One region of the Alteromonas sp. S005 genome, then DNA from elsewhere that is predicted to be linked to it. Evidence: riboswitches for the same ligand, from Rfam matches in the RefSeq annotation. Region 1 holds a riboswitch; the other holds the start of a gene.
The links. Region 1 has a riboswitch for thiamine pyrophosphate ahead of thiC (phosphomethylpyrimidine synthase ThiC). Riboswitches for the same ligand answer to the same signal wherever they lie in the genome.

Region 2: another riboswitch for thiamine pyrophosphate. It lies ahead of V7R55_RS04210 (TonB-dependent receptor); the one in region 1 lies ahead of thiC (phosphomethylpyrimidine synthase ThiC).

Annotation. Positions count from the first base shown of each region.
Region 1 covers NZ_JAZETN010000004.1:199,475-207,125, forward strand. The annotation lists gene V7R55_RS07575 (uroporphyrinogen-III synthase) at 1-135, shown strand, start outside; gene V7R55_RS07580 (uroporphyrinogen-III C-methyltransferase) at 136-1,308, shown strand; gene V7R55_RS07585 (heme biosynthesis HemY N-terminal domain-containing protein) at 1,305-2,480, shown strand; gene V7R55_RS07590 (NAD(P)H-dependent oxidoreductase) at 2,586-3,188, opposite strand; gene V7R55_RS07595 (haloalkane dehalogenase) at 3,198-4,094, opposite strand; gene V7R55_RS07600 (TetR/AcrR family transcriptional regulator) at 4,262-4,834, shown strand; TPP riboswitch at 4,945-5,056, shown strand; gene thiC (phosphomethylpyrimidine synthase ThiC) at 5,332-7,242, shown strand; gene thiE (thiamine phosphate synthase) at 7,239-7,651, shown strand, end outside.
Region 2 covers NZ_JAZETN010000002.1:366,424-374,074, reverse strand. The annotation lists gene V7R55_RS04215 (hypothetical protein) at 1-219, opposite strand, end outside; gene V7R55_RS04210 (TonB-dependent receptor) at 237-2,327, opposite strand; TPP riboswitch at 2,383-2,486, opposite strand; gene V7R55_RS04205 (acyl-CoA thioesterase) at 2,616-3,041, opposite strand; gene V7R55_RS04200 (GNAT family N-acetyltransferase) at 3,101-5,389, shown strand; gene V7R55_RS04195 (hypothetical protein) at 5,552-6,817, opposite strand; gene V7R55_RS04190 (energy transducer TonB) at 6,820-7,431, opposite strand; gene V7R55_RS04185 (ExbD/TolR family protein) at 7,433-7,651, opposite strand, start outside.

The sequences.
Region 1 (7,651 bases):
ACCTTTAAATGGTTAACTGTTAGCAGCCGAATAGCCAAAACCCTTAACAGCAAAGGTGTTAAAGAGGTAGCGGTTTGTCAGCGAGCCACCGATCAGGCACTCATCGCCTGGGTAAAGGATAACTGGGAGTATTGAATGGCCAACAATAACGAAAATAGCCCACAAAAAGAGGAACTCGTAAAAGTGGAAGCTGAAAAAGAAGTAATTGAGTCTTCTGCCACGCAGAGTGAATCGACTGAATCTGGCACTAAGAAAAAGAAATCATCAGGCAATGGCCTGCTATGGTTCGTTGTAATCATTTTGTTCTTAGCCGTAATAGGTATGGCTGGCGCGGGCTACTGGTATTACATGCAGCAGCAGTCGGCTAGCGCAGATTCCGCCAACACACAGCAAAGCAACACGGCAAAGTTAAACAATATCGAACGAGAACGTAGCGAAATCTTAGCGTCTCTAGAAGAAGTGTCGCGAACGAATAAAGCTCTACAAAGTACGGTCGATGAACTTAAGTCTGAAAACGAGAAACTTAGCCTACAGACCGAGTCTACGCTTCAACAGCTTAACAATTTGGAAGGTCGCCGCCCAGCCGACTGGCTAATAGCAGAAGCTGACTATTTAGTTCGCATGGCGGGCCGAAAGCTTTGGCTTGAAAACGATGTTCGCACAGCAATTTTGCTATTGGTTAATGCAGATAAGCGCTTAAAGTCTTTGGCTGACCCGTCGGTACTACCCGTTCGCGCTAACCTAGCTGAAGATATTCAAACGCTACAGCAGCTAAACCCTGTATCGCAAAGTTCGGTAGCGCTTGCCCTTACTGGCATGATTGCGCAAATCGACAAGCTGCCGTTGGATACCTTCGAGAAACCAGAAGATGCTAGCGCAGAAGACACCACCTTGTCAGAATCAGCCGACGACTGGCAGGAAAATTTAGCAAAAGTATGGCGCTCATTGGTTAACGATTTTCTTACGGTTAAAACCATTGAAGGCCCGGTTGAGCCGGTGCTTTCATTAGAAGCGCAGTTCTTGGCAAAAGAGCAGCTTCGCCTACAGCTTATGCATGCACAAACCGCCGCGCTTCAAGGCGATGCGGGTCTTTACAACCAGTCACTTCAGTACGCACAAACGCTGCTTATTGAAAAATACGATACTGAAAAAAGCCAAGTAACTGGCTTTGTAGATGCACTACAAAACCTAATTGCCACCGATATATCACGCCCTATTCCAACAGAGTTAGCGTCACAAAAACCGCTAGAGCGTTTATTGGATAGCCGTGTTAAGCAGGTGTTCGGACAAGGAGCAAGTGCACTATGAAATGGTTAGCTATTGCCCTTGCGGTATTAGCCGCATTCGTTGTTGCGCTTATTGTTGGGCCAATGATACTTGGCGATAAAGGTTACGTACTTATTTCCCTAGGCAGTACTGCTATTGAAATGACCGTGATCAGCTTTTGTATTTTGGTCATTGGTGCCGTTATCGCTTGGTATGTGTTATCCCGTTTTGTTTTGTGGGCGTTAAGCTTAATTACAGGCTCACATAAATGGTTCGGCACCTTAGGTGAACGCAAGCGCAAGCGCGCGTTTTACGATGGACTGCACGCTATGGCCGCAGGTGACTTTGAGTCGGCACAAAAAGCATTAGGCAAAACCACCAACGGTGATTTTGAAGGCGTGAACTATCTAGCCTCAGCGCAAATTGCTTTTGCCAACGACGACTTAGCCAAAGCCCGTTATTTTCTGGTTCAGGCCACGGACTTTCCGAAAGCGAAAGTAGCGGCAACAGTCATGCATGCACGCATTGATGTAGCTGAAGAAAAGTTTGATGCAGCGCTAGAAAAGCTTAACGAACTAGACGAGCAAGACCGTGACAACAAGCAGGTTGTGCAGTTAAAAGCGCAAATTCTTGCCAAGCTAGGTAAATGGCAGATTCTTCAAGAGAATTTATCGGGCTGGCGTAAAGCCTTGCCTAAAGCTGACTACACCACGTGGAGCCAGCGTATTGCTAAAGGTAAGTTTGCCGAAATTGCCAGTAAGCAAGGTGCCGTTGAGCTAAAATCGTATTGGGATACACTGCCCCGCAAGCTGCGCCACGACGACGCTTATCGCGCCGCTTATGTTCAACAACTTCTTGACCAAGGTATGCATGCCGACGCTCAAAATTTATTAGTTGAATGGCAAAAACGTGGGCCGAACAGCGCGTTATTCGCGCTGTTCGCTCAGCTTAATATTCCTGATGCATCGCCATCATTACGTCTACTTGAAAGCTGGATAAAGCAAGACGAAGAAAACGTTGAGCTTTATTCCACGCTAGGTCAAGTGGCGTTCAACTCTGGTGATGACGTATTGGCGGAAAAAGCCCTGCTTAAAGCCACAAAAATGAAATCGCGCAAAGAGGATTTATTGCTTCTGTCTGCCATTAGCGAGCGCAAACACGATACTGCCGCCGCACTTCAGCTTTACAAAGAAAGTCAGCAGCTAGCAGTTTAGCCACATGATGTCGCCAAGCTAACCACGCGTGGCGAGTAAACTGAAAAGCCCCCATTAGTTGACGTTTCAACTGCTGGGGGCTTTTTTGTTTTGAAGATAAAATCGCTAGGCCATGCCTAGCTGCTCATATACCTCGTCTAGCTCGTCACGAATTTTTGCATTGGCGAAACTCAACCCGTTTCCACGTTTTTCATCATCAATAACGCGAACCCAAGACTTACCGTATCTCTCAACTTCATCGTCACTGCATGCATCTGCGTTAAACATGTACAGCGGCTGTGCGTAGTTCATCTGTGCTAAGTTTGCCGTAAGTTGGAAGGGTTTTAGTATTTCGGGCACGGTGGCAAACATGTCAAACCCGCTATAATTCTTCGCCTGTCCGCCGGCAGAACAAATAAGCATGAGATCTTTACCTTTCAGCTTGTCACCTTTGCTGCCATAAGCAAATTGATATTCAAGCACATCATCCAGCCACTTTTTAAGTAACGGTGTCATCGACCACCAATAAATAGGGAATTGAATAACAATACGATCGTGCTCTAAAAGCAGCTTTTGCTCCTTGTCTTTATCAATTTGAAAGTCGGGATACTCGTTGTACATATCGCGGCTTGTGGTCACTTTTCCAGATGCAATAATTTGCTTTTGCCAAGTATTATTCACTCTGGATGTTGCTAAGTTGGGGTGGAATACCAAGTGTAAAATCTTCATAACGCCCTCTTAAATAAGACCAAACTGTTTTAGTGCGGCAGATGCAACTGTTTCTCCGAACTCTTGAACGAAATGTCCGGCCTCCGGCACTTCCATTGGCTCTGGGCACCCCTTAATAACACCCTGCATGAAATGCATAACATCTGGCCCCAACATTTTGTCTTTCATACCAATAGCCATGAAGGTTTCCCCATCCCAATCATTCTTCCAAAAAGAGAAGGCTCTAGTAGAAGTTTCAATACACACTTGATCGGGGTTTGCGACAATTTTGGGAAACTTCAATACCCCTGATAAGTAACTGCTGTCAGGGAATGGTGCAGCGTAAGCGTTAGCTTCGTCTTCATTGATAGTAGGTGCATATTGCTTAAAAAAGTGCGACAGCGACAGCGGATTAGCTTTTACAATATCGTCATGCCATTCAATAAACGCTGGCGCAGTAACAGGCTCCACCAACAGCCCCGTATTCATAATGATTAAACGTTTAAACCGGCGCTGCATATCCATAGGCAATGTAAGCCCAAGTAAACCACCCCAGTCTTGGCATACCAATGTAATGTTTTTAAGGTCTAGGCGCTCAATAAGCTGTATCAAATAATTGCGGTGAAACTCGAAGGTGTAAGTATCTTCACCGATAGGTTTATCTGATTTACCAAAACCTAATAAATCGGGCGCAACGACACGACCACCCGCTTTAACAAACTCTGGAATCATTTTTCTGTATAAATAACTCCAAGCGGGCTCACCATGAAGACAAAGAAATACATTCTCTGCGCCTTTGCTACCTTCATCAATATAGTGGCCACGCAAGCCTTCATACCCTTCAAGATCATCTACATAGTTGGGCTCAAAAGGGTAATCAACGAGATTTTTAAATCTGTCATCGGGGGTTCTTAACGCTTTAATCATCACACATCCTCATAAACTCGGCTTCAACACCACAAATTAGGTCATACGACCTAATCATTGAAACATTAGGTCATCCGACCTAAAATATCAAGCCGTTATTTTGGAAAAATCACCGCGCTTTAGGTAAATTACTCAAAGTGAAGAAAAAATTGATAAGCAAAGGCAGCATGAAAAAAAGCGAAAAATCACAGAAAATATTAGACGTCGCATTAACTTTGCTAAAAAATGAGGGTGACTATGGTGTAACCATGAGGCAAGTTGCTGCTGGTGCAAATATGACATTAAGCAACGTGCAGTATTACTTCAAAAACAAAGATAACTTGCTTGTTACTCTTGCCGACCGTTACTTTCAATCGTGCCTGTCTGAAATGCGCGAAATGCCCAAACTTACGTCTGAAGCTACCCTACATGAAGACCTTACATCCTTAGTAAAAGCGTTTTTATGCCACGGACTTGAATTGTCAGAAATGTGTCGTATATTTCGCGAATATTGGGCAATTTCCACTAGAAATGCTGCCATTGAACAGTATTTAAAGGCCTATTACCAATCATCTGCACAGGTGCTTAATGCTATTTTCAGCCCTGTAGCTGCAACACCAGACAACGCCTCAAAAGCGGTGGCGTTATTCATACCCTTTGTAGAAGGCTATTCGATTACCGCCATGTCGCTAACAACCGACTTCGAAGGTGACGTTAAAGATATGTGCGATTTATTACACATGATTTTGCTTCGCCCATAGTGCGACTTTTAGCATTTCCCTACTCTTCAGCACTTGTAATCTTTTCGGCATTGACGATATAGTAAAAAGGAATTGTTGATTTGTGTTGTGTAATTAACACGAATCAAAGTAACAACTTGTCGGAGTGCTTCACTGGTAATCCAGTAAGCTGAGACCACGAAAGTGGGATCCGTAGAACCTGATCAGGCTAATACCTGCGAAGGGAACAAGAAAATGCAATGTGTGCAATACCAAGCACTAGCTTGGCATTGTGAAGCGAAGTTATTTAGCTGTTGATGCTAAACACACCACGCTTTACGACACTTTGAGTCACTCATAGTCAGTTGTTTAAGTGGGTTACCCAATGAACATCAACACAGGTTAAGCGTGTAATTTTCGTAGCCTAATCTGAATAGCCCGCTAACGTAAAAGGTCTAGCCCCTTCTGCACTTACACTTTGTATTCTCCTTCACTCCTGACAAGCATTTTTAGAACCTATACTTACAAGGTAAAATGCTATGTCGAACAGACGCGAACAACGCCAACAAGCTCAGCAATTCATAAATGAACTAGCGGGCGAAGCTTATCCCAATTCAACTCGCCACTACGAGTGTGGCAGCCGCGACGATATCCGCGTTACCATGCGCCTTATCCACCAGCACGACAGCCTAGTCGGTGGCACCGAAGAAAGCCCCATTCTAGAGCCTAACCCACCAATTCCGGTGTACGATACCTCTGGACCCTACGGCGACCCGCAAGAAAACATAGATGTGCACAAAGGTTTAAGCCCACTTCGCCAAAAGTGGATTGAAGAGCGCAGCGATACCATCGAACTAGCAGGTGTATCATCAAGCTTTGCGAAAGAGCGTGAAAACGACATTTTTACCGAAGATTTCCGCTTTATCCGCAGCCGCAAACCGTTAAAAGCGAAGGCAGGTAAGAACGTCACCCAGCTTCACTACGCAAGGCAGGGCATTATTACCCCTGAAATGGAATACATTGCCATACGTGAAAACATGGGCCGCCAAGCCATTAAAGACGCCGAGCTAACGCAGCAACACAAGGGCGAGCACTTCGGCGCGAATTTGCCCGATACCATTACGCCTGAGTTTGTACGCCAGGAAGTTGCCGCAGGCCGCGCCATTATTCCGTGTAACATTAATCACCCCGAACTAGAGCCAATGATTATCGGCCGCAATTTCTTGGTGAAAATTAACGCCAACATTGGGAATTCGGCGGTAACCTCGTCTATCGAAGAAGAGGTAGAAAAGCTTGTTTGGTCAACGCGCTGGGGCGCAGATACCATCATGGACCTTTCTACCGGCAGAAATATTCACGAAACCCGCGAATGGCTGCTGCGAAATAGCCCGGTACCTCTTGGCACCGTACCTATTTATCAAGCGCTAGAAAAAGTAAACGGCATAGCCGAAGACTTAACCTGGGAGATGTTTAAAGACACGCTCATCGAACAAGCCGAGCAAGGAGTGGATTACTTCACCATTCACGCAGGCGTACTGTTAGAGTACGTGCACCTTACCGCAAAACGGGTTACTGGCATTGTCTCGCGCGGCGGTTCAATCATGGCGAAGTGGTGCTTAAGCCATCACCAGCAAAGCTTTTTGTACGAACATTTCCACGAAATCTGCGAAATTTGCGCTAAGTACGATGTAGCGCTGTCGCTAGGTGATGGCTTGCGCCCTGGAAGCGTTGCCGATGCCAACGATGATGCGCAGTTCTCTGAATTACGTACCTTGGGTGAGCTGACCAAAATAGCCTGGGAATACGATGTTCAGGTAATGATTGAAGGCCCAGGGCACGTACCAATGCACATGATTAAAGCAAACATGGAAGAGCAGCTTAAGCACTGTCACGAAGCGCCGTTTTATACCCTTGGCCCCCTCACCACCGATATCGCTCCTGGCTACGATCACTTCACCTCAGGTATTGGCGCCGCCATGATTGGTTGGTATGGCTGCGCAATGCTGTGCTACGTAACCCCAAAAGAACATTTAGGTTTACCTAACAAAGAAGACGTTAAGCAGGGGCTTATTACCTACAAAATAGCGGCTCACGCTGCCGACTTAGCGAAAGGTCACCCCGGCGCGCAAATACGCGACAACGCTATGTCGAAAGCGCGCTTCGAGTTTAGATGGGAAGATCAGTTTAACCTTGCATTAGACCCCCACACTGCTCGCGCTTATCACGATGAAACCTTGCCGCAGGCCTCTGGCAAAGTTGCGCACTTTTGTTCTATGTGCGGCCCTAAATTTTGCAGCATGAAAATTTCTCAAGAAGTACGTGATGTCGCTAAACAAGCAGAAACCCAAGAGCTTGAGAAAGAAAAAGGCATGAAAGACATGGCTGATGCATTTAATCAGTCGGGTGCTCAGCTTTATCACACAGTAGATAGCAAGGTAGAGTTGCCATGACAAACCGCCACCTTACTAAACCCGTACTAGAGCCACCTAGCATAAGGCTGCCGGCGGTATGGTGCATAGGCGGCGTTGACTCAAGTGGTGGCGCGGGTATAACCCGCGACGCCATCACGCTTGCCGATTTAAGCGTTCATGCCTGTGTGCTCACCACACAACTTACCGTGCAATCAAACCAGCATCTGCTTAGCAAAGAAAGCATGAGTGCATCTGCGCTGAACCAGCAGTGGCAAGTACTTTACGAAGATACGCCACCACGCGCCATTAAAGTTGGCGCTGTCGCAAACGATGAACAAGCGCTTTTACTATGCGCACGTATTCAATCGTTAAAAAAACCTCGCCCCTTTGTGATATGGGACCCTGTGCAGTCTTCTTCATCTGGCGGCATGTTAAGCGACTTAAGCGA
Region 2 (7,651 bases), on a different contig from region 1:
AGCAACGAATATGGCCTGCCCTACTTCTTCGTGAGTTCTCTGCATTTCGTCGCCGAGTATTTTCATTACTACAGCGTAATCCCCCGTAACCTGGGTACTAGTAGAACATGTTGTCACCGTGATATCGCCGTAGCTATTTAACCTATCAATAAAATCTTGAATAGGCGGAATATATTCGTTAACCAAAGGGTACAACGACAGTTCAACCATAACTTGCATGTCTGTTTCCTTTTATTTTAAAACGCGTACTTAACAGTGATACCAAACTGGCGACCGTTACCTATTTGGTAATATGGTTCGTTAAACGCGTATTCATCGCGAGGGTCGTTGCTAAAACCACCAAAACCTCGAGTGTAATACTCGCGGTCAAATGCATTTTGGATCCATAACGAGGTCTGCCAATCACCGTGTAACACAACAATTTCAGAGTTAACCAGAGTCGTACTTGGCGCAGTTACATCATGGCCGTCAGAAAAACGGTATTCGCTTTTATAGTCTACATCTACTCGCCATAGTATGGTGTCTGTAAGTGCGTACTCACTGTAAAGGTTTGCCGTCCACTTAGGTGATTGAGCCTGTCTTTGCTCAGACACTTCAGTACCGTCTGCTAGTCTATACCCTTCAAATGTGGCGCTTAGGTAACCAACACTTGCATCTAACTGCCATGCATCGCTAGCAAACCAGCTTAGTTCAAGCTCTGCCCCTTTGTTTGTGCCTAAGTCAGCATTATCGATAATATCAACAAAACCGGCCGTGCCGTCATCACGGGTAACAACATCAAAATCACTTATCTGAGTATCTGTCCTGTCCATGTAGAAAATCGCAGCACGAGCAATAAGATCAGGCGTTAGCAATGGGCCTTTTACACCCACCTCATAGTTCCAGTTGTATTCTTCGTCGAAGAAACGCTGACTATCGTTCACTCGGCTGTCCGGGTTAAAGCCAGCGCCTTTAAAACCGCGCGAAATGCTGCCGTAGTAGAAGTGATCGCCTTGGGTGTATTGAAGCGCTACTTTTCCGCCAACCATGGTGGTGTCAAACGCGCGTGTAAGTTGGTTGTTATCGGCGTAGTCGAAGTCATAGTTTTCTACTCTCAACCCAGCTACAAGCACTAAGTTGTCCTTCAAACGGCTTTCAGTCTGAGCATAGATAGCGGTAGTCGTTGGGGTATATTCACTGGCAAAGTCACTATCAAGGTATGTGTACTGACGAAGTAACTTTTCTTCTGTGTTTTTATAAAATATGCCTAAGGTCCAATCTGTCATACCGTCGAAAAGCGCAGCACTGTCAGACGACACGAAACGCACCTCACCGGTTTGCGTTTCAACATCGCGGTAGTAAGCATCAAAAGATGTGTAACCCCAAGGGTGAAAACCCGTGAATGTCCAGTCTTCATCATATCCATAAGCAATGTTATGAGAGGCATGAGTGGCAATAAGTATGAAGTCCCCTGCGGCTGTACTCGTTGTTGAGCGTGCGCTTACTGCGTGAGTTTGATGCTCGTCAAAACCCGGCTCGTCAGACAGTGTTTTGTTGTCGTTATCAAGGGAAAATGCATCGTAGCCGTTGTCAATATCATACCAGCGGTAGGTAAGAGCAAGTGTGGTTCGTTCATCCACGCTGCCTTCAACAGCAAATCGCAAAGCAGTTTCGTCAATATTATTGGTATCGTTTCTATCTAGGAATGTATTCTCTACAAAGCCATCGCTACGGTTATGCACTAACGCTACGCGATAACCCCAGTCGGAATTGATATCGTTACCCGTTGCTCCCTCGATGCGGTAACTGTCTTTGTTACCAATGCGGGCTTCTACATAGTCTGGCGCGTCGCTACCCACGTTATTGCTGGATAATTTAACCGCCCCAGCCAGTGCACCTGTACCGTAAAGCGTAGCCTGAGGTCCGCGATAAACTTCTAATTGTTTCGTGTCAAAAATGATACCTGCTGCAGCAAGGCCTGAAAAATCAAATTCATCGACAATAAAGCTCACCGAAGGGTTGATGGGTTCAGCAAACTGGCTACGCTCACCAATACCACGAATTTGCACGAAGCGGCCACGAGACGCACCCGCCGCAAAATTAACATTTGGAATACTGTTTAACACACTGTCGATATGACTCGGCTGTCTGCTGCGAAGGCGCTCTTGGTCTAAAATAGTTGCGCTAGCACTTAGCTGGTCAAGTGTTGTTTGTCGAAAGTCACCAGATACAACAACCCGTTCAATGTCAGAAGGCGTGTTTTTTGACGTGTCGTTCACTGCAGATTCTTGTGCATAGGCAGCAACAGAACTTGCTAACAATGATAGTGTGAAAAGTGTTTTATACATGGGATCTCTTGTTCTTATTGAAGAAAAAAGATCCGGGTCTAACGGCAGGTGATAAGGCTATGCTGTGAACCATCCCTACGCCGGTATTATCCGGATCAGGTTTAAGGGTTCCCACAAGTGTGGATCTCAGACCGATAACGGACACCCCTTGGTATAGTGTTGAGCCACTCAAATAGTAGCCTCAACGTCTGCGACGGAGTCTACCAGTTCGATACACGCCGTCAAGCAGATAAGACATCAAGCTAAGGTTACAATATTTATAAGATATAAGGTATTGAAAGCCCGAGGCTATTCAGCGTCAATATTCATATTAAGACGACGTACTTCATCGTCAGTCTGTGCTTTTAACCCTTCTAGCGTTTTGCCGTGTGCTGTTGGTTGGCGAGTTTCCGGGTCAACCTTTACGAAAACGATGTCATCTGCAAAGCAGATAGTTTTTTTAGTAGCCTTGTTTCTCACCAAACAGCTTACAGTAATCGAAGTGCGGCCTACCGCCTTGGTTTCCAATCCAAACTCTACTATGTCACCCTGCATCGCAGGTGATTCAAAGCTAATTTCACCAATATGCTTAGTCACCAAACAATTGGTCTCTAACTGGCAAATTGCCCAAATGGCAGCCTCTTCGTCTATCCATTCTAACGCGCGGCCACCGAACAAAGAATTGGCGTAATTAAGATCATTTGGCATAACTAAACGCCGAGAAAGAAAGCGCATTCGAATTCCTCACAATAAATCGCTAATATAGCGTTAGATTATACCTAAAAAGTTGATTCATGGCGCTAACTCAATTACGCGAATGGCTTCTTGCCCCCTACAGTAAAAATAGCTGCGAAAATGGCTCACGTGTTACTACTCTACTTCACCGAAGAATGTTGGTTATTTCAGGCAGTAATAGCTTTTGTGAAGCTACTTTATCCAACCTTCGAAACTTAACCGATGAGGTGTCATCCTTAAGTATTTCGAACCTCACTGGCAACGCTTTAAAAGGAAAGATGCGAAAGCAAGTGCTTGGCGTCGAGTGTGACATTGCCATATTGGATTGCCGCGACGCTTTTAAGCCTGGTGACATTATGGCAGTAGCGGGTATTGTTAAGCGTAGTGGCTGCTTAATACTTATTTGCCCAAAATCTGACGAGTGGGTCGAGAATATATCGGTGCCGTTCTTATCAGAAGGGTTTACGCTTAACCATAGTCGATACCGTTCTCGCTTTATTAAGAACTTGCGTGAAAACCCATACGTGGGTTTTCATACTGAAATAGAAACTGTTCTTCCCGATATTTCTAGTTACTGTGTAAAACAAGAATCCATTCACAACGAGCATACACATGCCCGATTTCGCTCTAAAGAGCAAGAGCACGCGTACTATCAATTGCATCAGGCATATATGCTTAATTGCCTTAACGCGCTAATCACAGCGCCAAGAGGTAGGGGTAAATCATCCCTCTTAGGCCTGTTTATTGATAGCGTTATCAAAGAAGGTAAGAACGTTCTGCTTACCAGCGAGCGTAGTGAAAATGTAACTCATGTTTTATCCCGCTTTACAGAATCTGAAGAAGCAGACAAGCTGAACGTCAAAATGTATATGTCGCAAGTAGCAAGTTTGGAAACTCGGCGAGCGAAACAACAAACCGCGCCTAAAGGCTTAGTTAAGTGGGTTCCGCCCGATAGTGAGTTGCTTTTTGACATAGAAAATACGAAATATGACCTCGTAATAGTGGATGAGGCTGCGTCCATGCCACTTCCCGTTATCAAACGTATAATAGCCTATAACCCACAGTGGGTTTTAAGCACCACACTTTTAGGCTACGAAGGCTCAGGAAAGGGGTTTATTCATAAACTCATTCCCTCCTTGCCAAAGGGGACTTTACACCTAACGCTATCGACTTCTTTACGTTGGGCTGAAAACGATCCAATTGAGGCCTTTTTAAATCAAACCTGTTTGTTTGAAAATGGTTGCGTGAAAGGTATTGATTGCAGCGCCAATTCACAAAGCAGTATACAAAAGACTATAGCCTCTCTTACATCACTCGATATCTCAGAGGTATTAGCGGCAGGCGAGTTTACTATTTGCTCTTTTGAGGATGTAGACGAGAGCATGCTGCAGCAAATCATGTCTTTGCTTTCACTTGCTCACTACCAGACCACGCCTGACGATTTCATGCGCCTAATGGACAGTCCAGATGTTCTGGTCGTGACTTTTAAAGTTAAAGACCTAGTACTTGCTACAGCAATAATTAACATAGAAGGCGGAGACTACCTGAGCGATCTTGCTCTTGATATAGCAGAAGGTAAGCGACGTCCCAAAGGTCACCTAGGAGCGCAACGATTAACACTGCTGTCTGTCGACTTTAAAGCAGCTACACAAAGCTATTGGCGAATTAACCGAATTGCTGTTCACCCAAAGCTTCAAAATAAAGGTATTGGTGGCCAACTAATCAAAAAAATAATAGAAAAAGCCCATGAGCGCGCTATTGATGCAATATCAACGTCTTACGGAGCGACAAATAGGCTTGATGGATTTTGGTCTAGCAATGGCTTTCATATCGTTGATTATGGTCGAAAACCTAATAAAGCTAGTGGTGAAACTAGCGCTTTGGCTGTGTTACCTCTTAACAAGTATACCGGTGAACTAGTTGAAAAAGCTCTAGCCCTCAAAGCGAGTTTCCTTAGTTCACTTAACCTCCACGAACTTCCTAGCTCTGTGCTAGAAATCTATATAAACAAGCTAAACCACTTTACCCAAGGAACGCGAACGCTAGATGATATTTGGCCCATACTGAGAAAATTATCAAGCGATGCCAAACTCCGCCCTGAAGCGATAAGTGACAAACAAGAAAACAAAGGCAATAGCGGCACTGAATTGCTTAGTGCTCACCTATACGTACTCAATAAGCTTAAAAAAATAATGAATACTCAACGTTACCTCATATCACTATTTGAAGCATCAGATATGAATATGACGCTTGTAAGAGAGGTATTGGAAGACAACGGTTTTAAAGTGAACGGTGTGAAGGGGTCTACAGCAGCAATTAGAGCAATATTGCGCCCTGCATTTGAGTAACTTTCTTGGACACTGTAAAGTGAATTACCGTTAGATGCGTTATACGCTATAGCCATTCAAACAAGTCACTTTCACGACGTTTTTTCTACTCTAAAAGCTTACACTTAAACTAAAAGCAAAAAAAAGCCTCCCAAGGGAGGCTTTTGTAGCTAATTCCGGATATTAAATATTAATACCGCGGTTTTTCGCTTTTTCCTTTATGTAAGGTTCCCACGCTGCCGCATTACGACGTAGTGAGCGATCTTTTTTAGCCTCTTGAACGTGCTTGTACGCAGCTCGATAATCTCCAGCATAAAAGTTCGCTTCCATAAGCGTAAAGTGAACTTTTTCGGGATTTTCGATACCACGCTCAAGAGCATTCTCAAGAGCTTTAACCGCTCCTTTGTAATCTTCAGCGATAAGCAACAAGGTACCTTGCTTGCGATAATATTCTGGATCAGAAGTCTCTGCTGCGGCTTTCGCATATAGCTTAGCTGCAGTTTTGAAATCTTTAGCGGCGTGATAAGCATTCGCTATACTAGCCGTTAATTCAGCGGTTTCTTCAAGCACACCAGCTTTGATGAACTTTTCCAAAGTCTTCGCACCGCGGTACGGCATACCATTACTTTGGTAGAGCTGAGCTAGCGCTTTAGCTTCACTTTCTTTCTTCAAGAAACCTTGCATATCTGCAAGTTCGAAAGAAGACAATGCTTTCTTATACTCTTCGACCTGTAAGTAGAACATACCTAGCTGAGTCCACCACCGTGGCTCTTCAGGGAATTTACGAACAAGTTCTTCTGCTACAAGAACCGTCTGGTCATACATCTTACGCTCGTAATAAGAGGTAAGTTTCAAAACATACGGATTCTTGTTTGGCTCTTCGTATAAAGCAATAGCTCTATCTGCTGGCTCAATCATTTTATCTAATTGCTTAGATTCATAATAAGCCTGAGTCAAGCGAGTATAAACGTCGGCATCTTCTTTACACGTGAAGTCCATCCAACTGTTATACCATTTTACAGCGTCGGTATACTTCTCTTCCTGCATGCTCAAGTCACCTAAAAGCTTAAGTGTTTGAGCGTGCTCTAGGTCGTTTAGCACTTTGTTTTTAACAGAATCGACAAGGTAGTTATAAGCCTTTCCACCTTGGCCTTCCTGCGCTGCAAGTAGGTTACCAATGAAGCGATTAACGTACGCCTTATCAAAATCCTCGGAAGGATCGATTTCATAAAGAACGTTTAACGCCTCATCTACCAGGTCTTCATTGTAAAATTCGAAAGCTTTTTGAACTTTCTTACCGGTACGCTCACCTACAAGCGTTGTTTTTCCTTTCTCATAGCCAGGACAAACAACAGGTGATGTCTGCGCTAGGGCAGCGGGTGCTGAAAGCACCGCACCTGCGCCTAACACTAAAGCAACGGCTGACATTTTGAATGTACGTTTCATCATGATCATTGCTCCAGTTTAAAGTCTAGCTGTACGAACATGCCAGGTTGCTTAACCGGCTTGCCATCTACAATCTTAGGCTTGTATTTCCACTTACGTAGAGCACGACGTGCTTCACGGTCAAATACACGCTTAGGTTCAGCTTCAATAACTTCGATATCTTCAACACCACCAACTTCGTTGATAGTGAAAGACAGTCTTACCCAACCTTCGCGGCCATCTCGGGCTGCATCAGGTGGATATTTCGGGTCGATACGAACGATAGGTGTTGCTTCACCGTCACGCTGCATTGCACCAACACCACCGATGTTTACACCTACACCACCTGTGTCGATAGCTGGTATAGCTAAGCTAAAGCCATCTGCATCAGGTTCCGCGGCTTCCGGCTCTACTTGCTCCATTTTAGGAGGCTGAGGAGGCGGAGGCGGTGGTGGTGGTGGAACACGAGTACGCGTTTGCGTCTGGTCGTCTGGTTCCTGCATAACAATATCGATCACCGGTGCAGGCGGTACTTCGTCTGCTGGTCTAGATGAATTTTCAATCAACTTAGCCATTAGAACGAACAGGGCAAATGCAACCGCAGCACCTAGTACAATAGATACAAGTATACGTAACATCTTATCCCCTTGCCGCTACCGAGACTCGGTTAACGCCAGCGGCCTTAACCTGATCCATAATTTCAACTACTAAACCATGCTTCGCTTTTACGTCAGCTTGAATGATTACGTAGTCAGTTGGCTGCTCGGTAAGCAGTCTCTCAATATTCGCTCTTACGCTGTCCGGCGCTACTTCACGCTTGTCTAGCCATACATTTCCGTCTTCCGTTACGGCGATGAA